One region of the Paucibacter sp. M5-1 genome, then DNA from elsewhere that is predicted to be linked to it. Evidence: predicted binding sites of a transcription regulator. Region 1 holds the regulator's gene; the other holds the start of a gene.
What was found. Region 1 encodes NrdR, which represses ribonucleotide reductase genes. Its sites were predicted from a motif close to CACNANATNTNGTG; they were not measured.
Positions count from the first base shown of each region.

Region 2: the regulator NrdR is predicted to act here: its motif matches at 2,802-2,815, upstream of O5M90_RS00775 (ribonucleoside triphosphate reductase).

Region 1 covers NZ_JAPZLM020000001.1:718,473-726,103, reverse strand. The annotation lists gene O5M90_RS03295 (pilus assembly PilX family protein) at 1-463, opposite strand, end outside; gene O5M90_RS03290 (prepilin-type N-terminal cleavage/methylation domain-containing protein) at 466-1,143, opposite strand; gene O5M90_RS03285 (pilus assembly FimT family protein) at 1,137-1,700, opposite strand; gene O5M90_RS03280 (type IV pilin protein) at 1,685-2,137, opposite strand; gene O5M90_RS03275 (GspH/FimT family pseudopilin) at 2,247-2,798, opposite strand; gene nrdR (transcriptional regulator NrdR) at 2,907-3,350, opposite strand; gene glyA (serine hydroxymethyltransferase) at 3,365-4,615, opposite strand; ZMP/ZTP riboswitch at 4,679-4,801, opposite strand; gene O5M90_RS03260 (lytic transglycosylase domain-containing protein) at 4,846-5,694, opposite strand; gene O5M90_RS03255 (UbiD family decarboxylase) at 5,963-7,516, shown strand.
Region 2 covers NZ_JAPZLM020000001.1:153,938-161,568, reverse strand. The annotation lists gene O5M90_RS00800 (hypothetical protein) at 1-202, shown strand, start outside; gene O5M90_RS00795 (NnrS family protein) at 202-1,401, shown strand; gene O5M90_RS00790 (SirB2 family protein) at 1,412-1,804, shown strand; gene O5M90_RS00785 (putative zinc-binding protein) at 1,764-2,207, opposite strand; gene O5M90_RS00780 (ribonucleotide reductase subunit alpha) at 2,308-2,715, shown strand; gene O5M90_RS00775 (ribonucleoside triphosphate reductase) at 2,829-4,889, shown strand; gene nrdD (anaerobic ribonucleoside-triphosphate reductase) at 4,886-5,071, shown strand; gene O5M90_RS00765 (anaerobic ribonucleoside-triphosphate reductase activating protein) at 5,074-5,757, shown strand; gene O5M90_RS00760 (ExbD/TolR family protein) at 5,979-6,329, shown strand; gene O5M90_RS00755 (FeoA family protein) at 6,332-6,628, shown strand; gene feoB (ferrous iron transporter B) at 6,621-7,631, shown strand, end outside.

The sequences.
Region 1 (7,631 bases):
GATTGGCGGCGGCCGGCGCCGGCGACGCCAGCACGCCGTCGACCGGGCATTGGTAGGACCAGCCCGCGGCCTCGGTGCTGATGCCGGCGGCCACATAGGGGTCGCCGGACGCAGGATTGAGCGGGTTGAAGTTGGCGTCCTTGTCTTCGTCGGTGCTGATGGCGCGATCGGCGTCAATGTTCAGATAGCGCTCGCGGAAACTCGTGCCGATCGCGGCGCTGTTCTTGCAACTGGCATCGATGAAAACGCCGTTCAGCGCGTTCAGCACCCATTCGCCGCCGGCTTCGGCGGTTTCCAGCGCGAGGCCGGCCCGGTAGTAGTTGCTGGCGATGCGCTGCTCGAACACCAGATTGCGGTTGGCGAAGGCCGCCATCATCGCCATGATGAAGAACAGCACCATCACGACCACCAGAGTGGCGGCGCCTTGTTGACCAAACGCGCGCTGAGGGGCGGTGCCGCGCATGATCAGCAGCCTCCCTCGATCGCGTCATTGCGCAGCCGGGTGCTGACCGTGACGCTGCGCACCACCCGCGCGTCATGCGCGGCCTTGCCGCTCAGGGTCAGCCGCAGTTCCCGGACCTCCATGCTGGGCGGGCAGTCGGTGGCACCGGCCGGGCAGGGGCGCTGGCAGAACTCGTCCAGCTTGACGCGCTGCACCAGCAGCTGCGGTTCGAAGCTGGTGATCTCCAGGGTCCTGGGATCCGTCAGCGGCTGCCAGTTGCCGCCATGGCGGAATTGCAGCTCCTTGGACCGAACGCGGTAGCCGAATTCCTCGTTGTTCGCGACCTCACCGTCCTCGTCGGCCTCGCCCTTGGCCCGGCTGTAGCTGTAGAGCAGTTGCCCGTCCTTGTCCAGGCTCGCCATCGCATAGAGATTGGCCTTGGCCGCCGCGCCGGGCGCCGAGACGCCGTCTTCGGCACGCCGGTTGAAGCCGGCGCGGCGCATATCGCGCAGCACCAGATCGGCCGCTGCCCGCAAGTCCTGCTGCACCTGGGTTTCCAGCATCAGGCGGCGATGGTCCTCCAACTGGCCCACCATCATTAGCGAGGCGCCGGCGACAACAATCATGCCGACCGTCAGGCCGACCATCATTTCGATCAGGCTCAGACCGTGCTGGAGCCGGCTTGACGATGGGTTCAGCATGGCTGCACTCCACCAAACTTGCCGTCGGGCGAGCAGATCAGCACCCGGCCCAGCACGCTGATGCGGACTTCCAGGATGTAGCCCCGGTTGCCGACGACGCGGATGGCCGAGGGGGCCGGTTCGACAATCCGCAGCGGTGCGGTGAAGTCGAGGTTCTTGAATTCGCCGACGAAGGCATCGCCGAGGACCAGAGAAACCCCGGTCAAGGACGGTATCTGGGTGGTGCGGAGCTCGATATTGCCATCGCAGGCGACGCCCGCGCCCTTGGTGCAGTCGCAGCCACGGGCGGCCAGGAAGACCTGGATGGTGTAGCAAGACATGGTGTCGCTGCTGCGGAAGGTCATGCCTGTGCGCTTGTTGCGCAGGCCCCCCTCGGAGCGGGCGTAGGCCAGGTCGGTGCTGAGTTCATTGGCGATCAACTGGACCCGGCGCTTGTTCATCAGATCGGTCAGCGAGGGCGTGGCCACGGCCAGCACGATGCCCAGCACGGCGACCACCACCAGCAGTTCGATCAGGGACAGGCCCTTGATGCGCGAGGCATTCATCTGGACCAGCATCCACCGGTGGCGGGCAGGTACTGCATCTGGCCGCCGCTCATCGTGATGGACATCTTGGCACAGGCGCTGTCCTTGGCCTGCGGGCTGTTCTCCAGCGCGTTCGCCTCGATGGTGTAGCCGGTAGCGCCGTCGTTCGCCAGCACGATCTTGATCTCGTAATGCTTGTCGATCGACTGATCGCTGCTGAACTGCAGATCACTGAGCTTTTCGGTGTAGGTCGCCCGGTTGGCGCGCCAGCGCTCCTGTGCCTGCTGCACCGCCGACAAGGTGGCCACGGCGTCGGCACGCCGGCCTTTTTGCACCATTTGCTGGAAGGAGGGCAGGGCGACCGCTGCCAGGATGCCGACGATCACCACCGCCAGCATCAGCTCGACCAGCGTGAAGCCATACGCGCCCGTCGGACCGGCGGCAGCGTGAGGCGCGGAGGGCGTTCGCATGGCCATGGGAAATTATGTGAACGCGGTGCGCAGCGACTCTCGATCAGGGTCGGCCGCTCGTCGGCCATATCCGACCGTTGATCCACGCGCCCTTGGGTTAGGGGGCTGTTCAGCCGGCGCAGCGCGGCAGGCGCCCCGCGCTGCCGTCGGGTGAGCAAGAGCGCACACGCCCGGTGATCGCGACGATATGGCGAATCGAGGGGCCGCCAGGCGCGGCAATGTCGATGCTGCCGGTGCTGGTCACCGCGCCTTGCCTGGCCTGGAAGCTGAGTTTCTCGACATTGGCGCGTATCGTCGTGGCCTGCTTGGCGGGCAGCCATTCGACCTTGGCCAGGGCAGCCGCATCGGTGCAGCGGGTCTGGCCCGCGTTGTCGCAGTGGCAGCCGTCGCTCGGGCCGCTGTAGACGATGTAGCAACTGCCGCCATCACCCGCGTTGAAGCGCATATGCACGGCCTTGCCCTGAATCACGGCGACGCTGCGCGCCTGCTGCAGATCGGTCATCAGGGTCTGGGCGGTGCCCCGGACATGCTGGCCGAGCCTGAGTCTTTGCATCGACGGGATCGCCTGGCTCAGCAGCACCGCCAGGATCAGGCAGACGACGCAGACCTCGATCAGGCTGAGGCCGCGGAGGTGATGCGAGGGGTGAGGGGCTTGCGGCATGGTCGGCTCCGGACTGGATTCATCGGGCATGAATCCAATCTAGAGGGCCGCACCGGCGCTTTCTGTCCTGCCAAGGGGGGAGCCTGGCACCCCCCTTGGAGGGGCGGCTCAGATATCGCGGATCAGTTGCCGGAACTCGTCCACATCCTCGAAGCTGCGGTAGACCGAGGCAAAGCGCACATAGGCGACCTTGTCGATGCGCTTGAGTTCGCGCATCACCAGTTCGCCCATCTTGGTCGACGGCAGTTCGCGGGCGCCGCTGGTCAGCAGCTTTTCCTCGATGCGGGCCAGCGCGGCATCGACTTGCTCGATGCTGACCGGTCGTTTGCGCAGCGCCAGCTGCATCGAGGCGCGCAGCTTGGCTGGGTCGAAGTCGGCCCGGGTGCCGTCCTTCTTGACCACCACGGGCATTGCGATCTCGGCCCGCTCGTAGGTGGTGAAGCGCTTGTCGCAGCCCAGGCAGCGCCGCCGGCGCCGCACCACATCGCCTTCATCCGACTCCCGGGTTTCGACCACCTGGGTTTCGGCATGGGAGCAGAAGGGGCAGCGCATCGGCGGGCGGCGGCTTAGCGGTAGACCGGGAAGTCGCGCGTCAGCGCCGCGACCTTCTCGCGCACGGCGGCCAGATTGGCCTCGTCATGCGGCTTGTCCAGCACATCGGCGATCAGATGGGCGGTGATGCGCACCTGTTCTTCCTTGAAGCCGCGCGTGGTCATCGCCGGCGTGCCCAGACGGATGCCGCTGGTGACCATCGGCTTTTGCGGGTCGTTCGGGATGCCGTTCTTGTTGCAGGTCATGTGGGCGGCGCCCAGGATGGCCTCGGCCTCCTTGCCGGTCAGGCCCTTGGGGCGCAGATCCACCAGCATCACATGGCTTTCGGTGCCGCCCGAGACGATGCGCAGGCCGCGCTCGATCAGCGTGTCGGCCAGCACCTTGGCGTTCTTGACCACCTGTGCCTGATAGCTCTTGAACTCGGGCGTCAGCGCTTCCTTGAAGGCCACGGCCTTGCCGGCAATCACATGCATCAGCGGGCCACCCTGGATGCCGGGGAAGATCGCCGAATTGATCTTCTTGGCGATCGCCTCGTCGTTCATCAGGATGATGCCGCCGCGCGGGCCGCGCAGGCTCTTGTGCGTGGTCGAGGTCACCACATCGGCATGCGGCACCGGGTTCGGGTAGACGCCGGCGGCGATCAGGCCCGCATAGTGGGCCATGTCCACCATGAAATAGGCGCCGATCTCCTTGGCGATCTTGCCGAAGCGCTCGAAGTCGATGCGCAGGCTGTAGGCCGAGGCGCCGGCGATGATCAGCTTGGGCTTCTTCTCGCGCGCCAGCGCTTCCATCGCCTCGTAGTCGATTTCTTCCTTGGCGTTCAGGCCATAGGAGATCACGTTGAACCACTTGCCGCTCATGTTCAGCGGCATGCCGTGGGTCAGGTGGCCGCCCTCGGACAGGCTCATGCCCATGATGGTGTCACCGGGCTGCAGCAGCGCGAAGAACACGCCCTGGTTGGCCTGCGAACCCGAGTTGGGCTGGACATTGGCAAAGTTGGCGCCGAACAGCTGCTTCAGACGGTCGATGGCCAGTTGCTCCACCACGTCCACATACTCGCAGCCGCCGTAGTAGCGCTTGCCGGGATAGCCCTCGGCGTACTTGTTGGTCAGCTGGCTGCCCTGCGCCTGCATCACGGCCGGCGAGGTGTAGTTCTCGGAAGCGATCAGCTCGATGTGATCTTCCTGGCGCTGGTTCTCTTGCTGGACGGCGGCCCACAGATCGGGGTCCACTTGGGCGAGGGTCGAGGTGTTGCGATCAAACATGATGGATGGTGGCGGTCTAGGGTTGGAGTCACGGCGCACGCCGACGCTTGAGCGACGGCGCGGCGTGGCTGCCCAGGCGAACGGCTGATGGCGGCCGGGTTGCTCACCCTTGACCGTTCGCGCTCCCCGGTGGTCCACCACCTCGGGTCACGGCTGTGACCTTGATCGCCAGTCGCGCGAAGCCTGCAGTGTAGCGGAGGCTGCAGGCCCGGCGTCGAGCAAAAGCTGTTTCAGTTCAGCAGGGCGATCTGGTCGGCCGCAGCGGGCGCCGGCGCAGGCGTGCCGTTGACCTCGCGGATCGGCTTGGGCGCGGGCACATAGGGCCGGCCGGCGATCACCGACTTCATCTGCTCATGCTCGGCCAGCACCTTGTTGGCATAGCCGGCATCGTCGGGCAGATTGGCGGCGCCGACGTAGTAGCGCAGCCCTTCCTCGATGCCGCCGGCACGCTGGATGCACTCCTTGAGCACCTGCACGCCGACGCGCAGATTGGTGATCGGGTCGAAGGCGGCCAGATTGCCGCCAAAGGCCTCGTACTTGTCGTCATGCACGCGGGTCAGCACCTGCATCAGGCCCTGGGCCCCGACCGAGCTCTGGGCAAAAGGGTTGAAGCCGGACTCGATGGCCATGATGGCCAGGATCAGGGTCGGCTCGACGCGGGCGCGTTGCCCCACGGTCCAGGCCTCCTGCACCAGGCGGCTGATCGGCTCGGGCGCGACGCGGTAGCGACGCGACAGCCACATGGCGACTGCCGCCTGCTGACGCGACAGGTCCTTGGGATCGGCGGCCGTGGCGCGGCTCAGCGCATCGGGCTCGCTGAAGCCGGTCAGGGTGTCACCGGAGGCCTCGGCACGGGCCTCCTGGCGGGCATTGAGCCAGCCAAAGGCCTCGGTCTCGAGCTTGTGGCGCAAATCCGCCTGGCTGCTGAACATCAGCAAAACAGCCACCACGGCCAGGCCGACCAGGGCCAGGGTGTTGTGGCTGACCACCAGCAGGCCGTGGCCAATGTCCTTGATGAACAAGGATGTGGCCGCAGTGGCACTGCGGGCGAGGGATAACAAATCACGACGCGCTGTCATGCGACTCCTTTTCTTCTCCGCCACACCTGGCCGACCGGTCCGCTAGGGGCAGGTCAGCCTCGCATGGCAGTGATAATGGGCCGGCATCCCATGAAGCCCTGCCACTCGAGGTGGTAGAACTCCGGGGCCGGGTCCATCGGCAGCGGGGTGTCTTCTCCGTCCCAAGGCGAAGACACGGGTTAACCCTGAAGTCATCAGGGTAGGCGGATTCTAAGGATCAAAAATAACCCGTCAAGCTTATGGGCCTCTTGCTAAATTACTATTGGTTATGAAGTACCGAGATCTTCGCGACTTTCTGCACGGTTTAGAGGGGATGGGCGAGCTGCGCCGCATCAGCGAGCCGGTATCCCCCCTACTTGAGGTGACGGCCCTCAGTGACAAAGTTTTACGTGCCGAGGGGCCGGCGCTGCTGTTTGAAAAGCCCGCCGGCTACCAGACCCCGGCGCTGACCAATCTGTTTGGCACGACCCGCCGGGTGGCGCTGGGCATGGGCGCGCAAAGCCTGCAGGAGCTGCGCGACGTCGGCCATGTCCTGGCCAGTCTGAAGGAGCCGGAGCCGCCCAAGGGGCTGAAGGACGCCGGTCGCATGCTGCAGATGCTGAAGTCCCTGTGGGACATGAAACCCAGCACCGTGCGCCGCGCGCCATGCCAGGAGCAGGAGTTTTTAGGTGGGGGTGTCAATCTGAAGTCGCTGCCGATCCAGACCTGCTGGCCCGGTGATATCGGGCCGCTGATCACCTGGGGGCTGGTCGTGACCCGCGGGCCGCAAAGCATCGCCAATCCGCGCCTGCGCCAGAACCTGGGCATCTACCGCCAGCAGCTGATCGGCCGGCGCCAGCTGATCATGCGCTGGCTGGCCCATCGCGGCGGCGCGCTAGATTTCCGCGACTTCGCGCTGGCCAACCCGGGCCAGCCCTTCCCGATTGCCGTGGCCCTGGGGGCCGATCCGGCCACCATCCTGGGCGCGGTGACGCCGGTGCCCGATTCGCTGTCCGAGTACCAGTTCGCCGGCCTGCTGCGCGGCTCGCGCACCGAGGTGGTGGACAGTGGTGTCGGCGAGGCGGGGCGCATGCTGCAGGTGCCGGCCAGCGCCGAGATCGTGCTGGAAGGCCATATCCCGGTGGCCGCTGCTGGCTACACCGGCTTCAGCGAGGACGGCATCCCGCTGAAGGAGAAGGGCGGCTATCTGCATGCGCTGGAGGGCCCCTTCGGCGACCACACCGGCTATTACAACGAGCAGGACTGGTTCCCGGTCTTCGAGGTTCAGCGCCTGACCCAGCGGCCCGAGCCGATCTACCACTCGACCTATACCGGCAAGCCGCCGGACGAGCCGGCCATCCTCGGCGTGGCGCTCAACGAGGTCTTTGTGCCCATCCTGCAAAAGCAGTTCAGCGAGATCGTCGACTTCTATCTGCCGCCCGAGGGCTGCAGCTATCGCATGGCCGTGATCTCGATCAAGAAGGCCTATCCGGGCCATGCCAAGCGCCTGATGTTCGGCTTATGGAGCTTTCTGCGCCAGTTCATGTACACGAAGTTCATCGTCGTGGTCGATGACGATGTCGATATCCGCGACTGGAAGGAAGTGATCTGGGCCATCACCACCCGCATGGACCCGGTGCGCGACACCACCCTGGTCGAGCAGACGCCGATCGACTATCTGGACTTCGCTTCGCCGGTCAGCGGCCTAGGCGGCAAGATGGGGCTGGACGCCACCAACAAGTGGCCCGGTGAGACGAGTCGTGAATGGGGCCGCAGCATCACGATGACACCCGAGGTGGATCGCCGCATGAGCGAGCTCTATCAACGTTTGTTTACAGCCTAGGGTTCGCCCCAGGCTTGAAGCCCGACCGTTGCTCGCCTACTGTTGTGAGGCCTGTCTAACAGGTACACCCTCTGGCGCAGTCTCTGCGCGCCAGGAGCCCTGCGGCAGATAGCTG
Region 2 (7,631 bases), 560 kb from region 1:
ACCGGCCTTCTACCTGCCGCTGGCGCTTCTGCATCTGTCCCTGCTGCTGCGGCTGGGCGGTGGCTTCGTGAACGACTCGCTGCGTGCCTGGGGAGCCGGCCTGAATGCCGGCGCCCTCGCACTGTTTGCCCTGACCCTGATCGGCGCCGCGTTCGCGTGGCGCCGCCGCCATGGCGCCACCGGCGCCAGAAAGTTGCCATGATGGCTGCGTCATTCATCAAGATCGAGGAACCCCCACGCCCGGCGGCTGCACCGGCCTTCGCGCTCTGGCAGCTCGGCTTCCGCCCCTTCTACCTGCTGGCCAGCGGCTTCGCCGCGCTGTCGATCGCGCTGTGGGCGCTGCAGTTCGCGGGTCTGCTGGGATCGCAGGCCTATCTGCAGGGGCCGCTATGGCATGCGCACGAGATGCTGTTCGGTTTCACCCTGGCCGTGCTGGTGGGCTTTCTGTTCACCGCCGGCCGCAACTGGAGCAATCGCCCGACACCCACCGGTGCCGCGCTGGCCGCACTGGCGGGGCTGTGGCTGGCCGGCCGCGTGCTGGTGCTGACGCCCTGGGGCTGGGCGGCAGCCCTGGTCAATATCGCCTTCCCGCTGCTGGCCACGATCGCGCTGGCCCTGCCCTTCATCGCCGCCCGCAACCACCGCAACTACTTCTTCATCGGCCTGCTGGCGCTGCTGACTCTGGCCCAGGCCGGCGTGCACCTGAGCCAGCTGGGCCTGCTGCAGCTGCCCGGCTGGGTCGGCATCCAGCTGGGGCTCGATGTCGTACTCTTCATCATGGCGGTGATGGCCGGCCGCGTGATCCCGATGTTCACCAACAACGGCGTGCCCGGCGCCAATGCGACGCGCCGGCCCTGGCTGGAACAGGCCGCGCTGGGCGGCACGCTGGCGCTGCTGGCCGGCGATGGGCTGGGGCTGGGCGGCCTGCCGCTGGCCCTGCTGGCCGGCGTCTGCTCGGCCGCCCATCTGGCGCGCTGGCTGCTGTGGCAGCCGCTGAAGACGCTGCGCACGCCGCTGGTCTGGGTGCTGCATCTGGCCTATCTGTGGATCCCGCTGCACCTGCTGCTGCGCGGCCTGGCGGCGCTGGGCCTGCTGGCCCCGACGCTGGCGACCCACGCGCTGACCCTGGGCGCCATCGGCGGGCTGGTCATCGGCATGATGACGCGCACCGCTCTGGGCCACACCGGCCGGCTGCTGCGGGCCAGCCGGGGCGATGTGGCGAGCTACGCGCTGGTCGCGGCCGCCGCTGTCGTGCGTGTCGGCTGGCCGCTGCTGGCGCCGGCGCAGACCGTCCACGCGGTGCTGCTGTCGGCCGCGCTGTGGTCGGCCGGCTTCGCGCTCTACGCGCTGCGCTACTGGCCGATCCTGACGCGCGCCCGCCTCGATGGCCGGCCGGGCTGAGAATCCGGCCATGGACTATCTAACGATCAAGACCCTGCACCAGGGCGCCGTGCTGCTCTCGGTCAGCGGCTTCTTCGCGCGCGGCCTCGGGTCCTTGCTGGGCGCTGCCTGGGTCGGCAGCCGGCCGGCCAGGACCTTGCCCCATCTGGTCGACTCGGTGCTGCTGCTGTCGGCGCTCGCGCTGGCCTGGATGCTGCGGCTATCGCCGCTCGAGGCGCCCTGGTTGCTGGCCAAGCTCCTCGGCCTGCTGCTCTATATCGCGCTGGGCATGCTGGCGCTGAAACCCGGCCGGCCACTGGCGCTGCGCGCGACCGCCTGGCTCGCAGCGCTGGCAACCGTCGGCTGGATCGCCTCGGTGGCGATCAGCAAGAACCCGCTGGGGTGGTGGATCTACCTGGGATAGGCGCGTCACGCAGCGCCTGCACCTGCTCGACCAGCACCGGATAGATCTGCTCCGCCTGTGCAGTGTCGAAATCGGCGTGGTAGCGCTTGGCGACGCCCGACGATGCCAGCAGCAGATGCCAGGTCGGCGCGACACTGCGCTCGGCCAGACACTGCTTGGCGCAGGCCAGCGCACAGCCATCAATGGCAATGATGGGCCTGCCCTCGGCAGCCGCATCGCGGGCACGGCGCACCAAGCTGCGCACATTGCCGCCGACACCGGAAATGCAGGACATCTCGGCTTCGCCCTCGCGGTCCAGGCGCAGAGCCAGATAGTTGGCCAGCTGGGCCGCACTGGAGCAGCCCGAGCAGGAATACACCAGGGGCAGTGGGCGCCTGGCGGGGACGGGTGTGCTGCTTGTCATCCAAACCTTCCGCAGTTTTTGATATTGGCGCAGCGAATCCGCGATGCTGTCTTGATCCAGAGCAAACCCTCTGGACGCGACAGGCGCGACGCTTGCGCCCATGACAAGCGACACACCTTTCGAGCTGCTCCTGCGCGGCGCCACCCTCCAGGCCGAGCCCCAGCGACTGCTCTTCGTCTTCACGACGGCCGAACTGCCCGAGGACCCCAGTCCTGAGCAGCGTGAGCGTTTTGCCAGCGGCCAGGGCGGCACGCTCTCACCACGGGTCTGCGTGGACAAGGCGCCTGCAGAGCTCGGCAGCTTCGAGGCCTTGCGTGCCGAGTCCGCCAAGGCCGGGCCACCCTGGCAGGTTGTCTTCATCGCCGCCCTGTCCGGCCAGGGCGGCAAGCCGGCGACCGAGGCCCGCATCGAGCAGGCGCTGCGCACCATGGTCGAGCGCATCCGCAGCGGCCAGCTTGAGGGGTTGCTGGCACTGGACATCGAAGGCCGCCCGCTGAGTTTCGGCTGACCCCGCCGTGGCGCCTGCGGCGCCAGTTCGAATCGGGAGTTTGCGTCAGCGCAAATCCACATTTAGTGTTTGAAGGATAGGCTGCGCACCATATCTAGTGTTCAGAACCATCCATGTCAAACATCCATGCCAGCCTTCCCGCCCAGGTTCTCAAGCGCGATGGGCGCCACGCGGCCTTCGACGCCCAGAAGATCGCGCTGGCACTGCAACGCGCCGGCATTGCCAGCGGCGAGTACGGCGCCGACGAACAGGCCTTGTTGTGCGCCAGCGTGCTGAAGGTGCTGGCGCACCGCTTCCACGGTCAGGCACCCGGCGTCGAGCAGATCCAGGACATCGTCGAGCAGACCTTGATCGCGTCCAATCATCTGAAGACCGCGCGCGCCTACATCGTCTACCGCGAGCAGCATGCGCGGCTGCGTGAGGATCGCAAGACCCTGGTGGATGTCGAGCGCTCGATCAACGAGTACCTGAACCGCGACGACTGGCGCGTCAACGCCAATGCCAACCAGGGCTATTCGCTGGGCGGCCTGATCCTCAATGTGTCCGGCAAGATGACGGCCAACTACTGGCTCTCGCATGTCTATGCACCCGAGATCGGCCAGGCCCATCGAGACGGCGACCTGCACATCCACGATCTCGACATGCTCAGCGGCTACTGCGCCGGCTGGTCGCTGCGCACGCTCTTGCACGAAGGCCTGAACGGCGTGCCGGGCAAGGTCGAGGCCGGCCCCCCCAAACACATGAGCTCGGCGGTCGGCCAGATCGTCAATTTCCTCGGCACCTTGCAGAACGAGTGGGCCGGTGCGCAGGCCTTCTCTTCCTTCGATACCTATATGGCGCCCTTTGTGCGTGCCGATCGCATGAGCTACGCCGAGGTGCGCCAGTGCATCCAGGAGCTGGTCTACAACCTCAACGTGCCCTCGCGCTGGGGCACGCAGACGCCCTTCACCAACCTGACCTTCGACTGGACCTGCCCAGCGGACCTGCGCGAGCAGGTGCCGGTGATTGCCGGCCGGGAGATGCCGTTTTCCTACGGCGATCTGCAGCTCGAGATGGACATGATCAACCGCGCTTACATCGACGTGATGACGGCCGGCGATGCCAAAGGCCGGGTCTTCACTTTCCCGATCCCGACCTACAACATCACACCCGATTTCCCCTGGGAATCCGAGAACGCCGCCGCACTGTTCGAGATGACGGCCAAGTACGGCCTGCCCTACTTCCAGAACTTCGTGAACTCGGAGCTGGAGCCGAATATGGTGCGCTCGATGTGCTGCCGGCTGCAGCTGGACCTGCGCGAGCTGCTCAAGCGCGGCAACGGTCTGTTCGGCAGCGCCGAACAGACCGGCAGCATCGGTGTGGTCACGATCAATTGCGCGCGCCTGGGCCATCTGCACTGCGGCGACGAGGCTGGCCTGCTGGCTGCGCTGGACCGACTTCTTGAGTTCGGCAGGCAGAGCCTGGAACTCAAGCGCGAGCTGATCCAGCGCCTGATGGACCAGGGCCTGTTTCCCTACAGCAAGCGCTATCTGGGCACCTTGCGCAACCATTTCTCGACCCTGGGCGTCAACGGCCTCAACGAGATGATCCGCAACTTCAGCGCCGACGCCTACGACATCACCGACGCGCGCGGCCATGCGCTGGCGCTGCGCCTGCTCGACCATGTGCGCGCCCGCATCGTCGAGTTCCAGGAAGAAACCGGCCACCTCTACAACCTGGAGGCGACGCCGGCCGAGGGCACGACCTACCGCTTCGCCCGCGAGGACCGCAAACGCTGGCCAGAGATCCTGCAGGCCGGCAGCGCAGACCGTCCCTACTACACCAACTCCTCGCAGCTGCCGGTCGGCTTCACCGACGACCCCTTCGAGGCGCTGGAACGCCAGGAGGCGCTGCAGGCCAAGTACACCGGCGGCACCGTGCTGCATCTCTATATGGGTGAGCGCGTCTCGAGTGGCGCTGCGTGCCGCGAACTGGTGCGGCGCGCGCTGAGCCGCTTCCGCCTGCCTTACATCACGGTCACGCCGACCTTCTCGATCTGCCCGAGCCATGGTTATCTGGCCGGAGAACACCCTTTCTGCCCCGCTTGCGATGAAGAGCGGCTCGAACAGAAGCGCCGCCGGGCCGCCGCCAACGATTCCATCCCCTGTTCAACCACCAAGGAGACTCTGCAATGATCCACCCTACCCCGATGACCGAAACAGCCATCGCGCTGCGCGACGATGAGCGTCAACCCTGCGAAGTCTGGACGCGCGTAATGGGCTACCACCGGCCAGTCTCGAGTTTCAACACCGGCAAGCAGGGCGAGCATGAGGAGCGCCGCTTCTTCGCCGAGCCCGGCCCGCGCAGGGCCGCGTGACCATCCACCTGAGCCAAGCCGCCGCCACGTTGCGGGTTGGCGGCCTGACGCCACTGACCACGATCGACTTTCCGGGTCGCCTCGCGGCAGTGGTGTTTTTGCAGGGCTGCCCCTGGCGCTGCAGCTATTGCCATAACCCGGGTCTGCTGCTTGCCGACGCGCCGACGGCGCAATCATGGGACGCCGTGTTGGCCTTTCTGAAGCGCCGCCGCGGCCTGCTCGACAGCGTGGTGTTCTCTGGCGGCGAACCAGCACTGCAGGCCGCCCTGCCTGCGGCCATCGCCGAGGTTCGTGCGCTCGGCTTCGCGGTCGGCCTGCACACCGCCGGCGCCTACCCCGGGCGGCTGGCCGCCGTGCTTCCGCTGATCGACTGGCTGGGCCTGGACATCAAGGCGCCACTGGACAAGATCGATGCGATCAGCGGCGTGCCAGGCAGCAGCGCCAAGGTCCAAGCGGCGCTACAGCTGGTCCTTAGCAGCGGCGTGGCCTATGAGTGCCGCACCACTTGGCACCCGAGTTTGTACCCTCTGCACGAGCTGCTGCAATTGGCCCGCAAGCTGGCAGCGCTAGGCGTTCGCCATTGGGCAGTGCAGCGCGCGAGCATCAATGGAGTGCCCGCCACGTCGCTGACATCCGAGGAGATCTGCGACATCACCACATTGTTCGAGAGCTTCTGTCAGCGCTAGACCGGCTCCTGGTTTGACGGGACGCTGCAAGGCCTCAATCGTCAGCTATTGCTGTCGATCAAAGTCAACCGCAATGTGGCGATTCAGCGTGTCCAGTGTGCTCAATCGTGTCATTCCTTACGGATAATAAAGGTCCCTATTACGCCGAAGCCGCAGACCAGCCACCGCCAGTTTTCACGCACGGGACCAGGCGTTTCCTTCATCCTTGCCAGGGTCTGTACGTGCTGGAGCTTTACTACCGCGAACGGTTGAGTTTTTTCTCACGCCAAGTCAACGACCGCCACACCGCAGCCGGCCGCACGCAGCAGAGCCTTGCGCATGTGCTCGCCGCCCGATCCTCTGGCCAGGCCGCGCCGGATCTGTGCGCCTTGGTCTACCGCTCAGTGCGCCGCGACGACGCCCTGGATGCCCCGCCCGAAGATCAGCACACGCTATCGCCACAGCGTCTGCAGCCCGAGGTGATTGCCCGTAGTGATCGCAAGGTGCAATACGAGTGCGTGGCGCAGGTGATGGCCGCCGTGCAGCGCTCGGGCATACCGAAGCTCGGCTTGGTGGCCGAGCCGGGGAACTGAAGATGCGCAGCAACAGCACCCGCATCCCGATCACACTGGACACGCTGGATCTGCATCGGCCCATGCGAGTGGTCAGCTTGAGCACGCCGGCAGGCGCACCGGAGTGGCTCGCGCGACTGGAAGAGATAGGCTTCTGGCCCGGCGAGTGGGTGAGCGTGTTGGCGCGGGGGTTACCCGGAAACGACCCGCTGGTGGTGCGCGTGGGTGATTCCACTTTCGCGCTGCGGCGGGAGGAGGCGGCCTGCGTGACGGTTGAAACCGCCAACCCACCCGCCGAAGAAGGCAGAAGCCATGCATGAATCCGTCATTCACCTTCACCCGCCGGGTCGGCTGCTGGCGCTGGTGGGCAACCCCAACTGCGGCAAGACAGCCCTGTTCAACCGCCTCACGGGAAGCCATCAGAAGGTAGCAAACTACGCCGGCGTCACCGTGGAGCGCAAGGAGGGCCGCCTGACCAGCGCCGCTGGGCGAGCACTGCGACTCCTGGACTTGCCGGGCGTTTACAGCCTCAATCCGCGCTCGCCCGATGAGACCGTCACGGTGGAGGTGTTGCGCGGTCAGGCTGTCGGCGAAAAACGGCCCGACCTGGTGATTTGCGTGGTCGATGCCACCAACCTGCGGCGCAACTTGCGTTTGGTACTGGCCGTCAAACGCATGAGCCTGCCCTGCGTGGTGGCGCTCAACATGGCCGATCTGGCTGAGCAGCAGGGGCTGCGTATTGACACCAACGCGCTGGCGCGCGAACTGGGCGTGCCGGTGGTTCGGACGGTGGCAGTACATGGAGAAGGGGCGGAAGGCTTGCGAGCCCTGCTGGATCAGCCCTCGGCGTGGCAGACGGTGTCGCTCGATGCTCAGCCTGCAAGCAGCGAGCCCCTGGAACACGATGCTAGGGGCGATCACGAGGCAGTGCGAGGCACATTGCAACGGCTCGGTCTTGCCAGCGCGGTGCCCAACACCACCAGTGACCGGATGGATCGGGTCGTCCTCCACCCGGTGATAGGGCCGATCATCCTGGCCACCCTGCTCTTCTTCGTATTCCAGGCGGTGTTTTCTTGGGCCGAGGTACCGATGGGCTGGATCGAATCCGCAACGGCCTGGGCGGGTGAGCGAGTGTCGAACGCGCTGCCAGAAACCTGGCTCCGCAGCCTGCTGGTAGGCGGGGTGATTTCGGGCGCTGGCGGCGTGGTGGTGTTCCTGCCGCAAATCGTTATCTTGTTCTTCTTCATCCTGGTGCTGGAAGAATCAGGCTACCTGCCACGTGCAGCTTTCTTGCTCGACCGGCTGATGGGCAGTGTGGGGCTG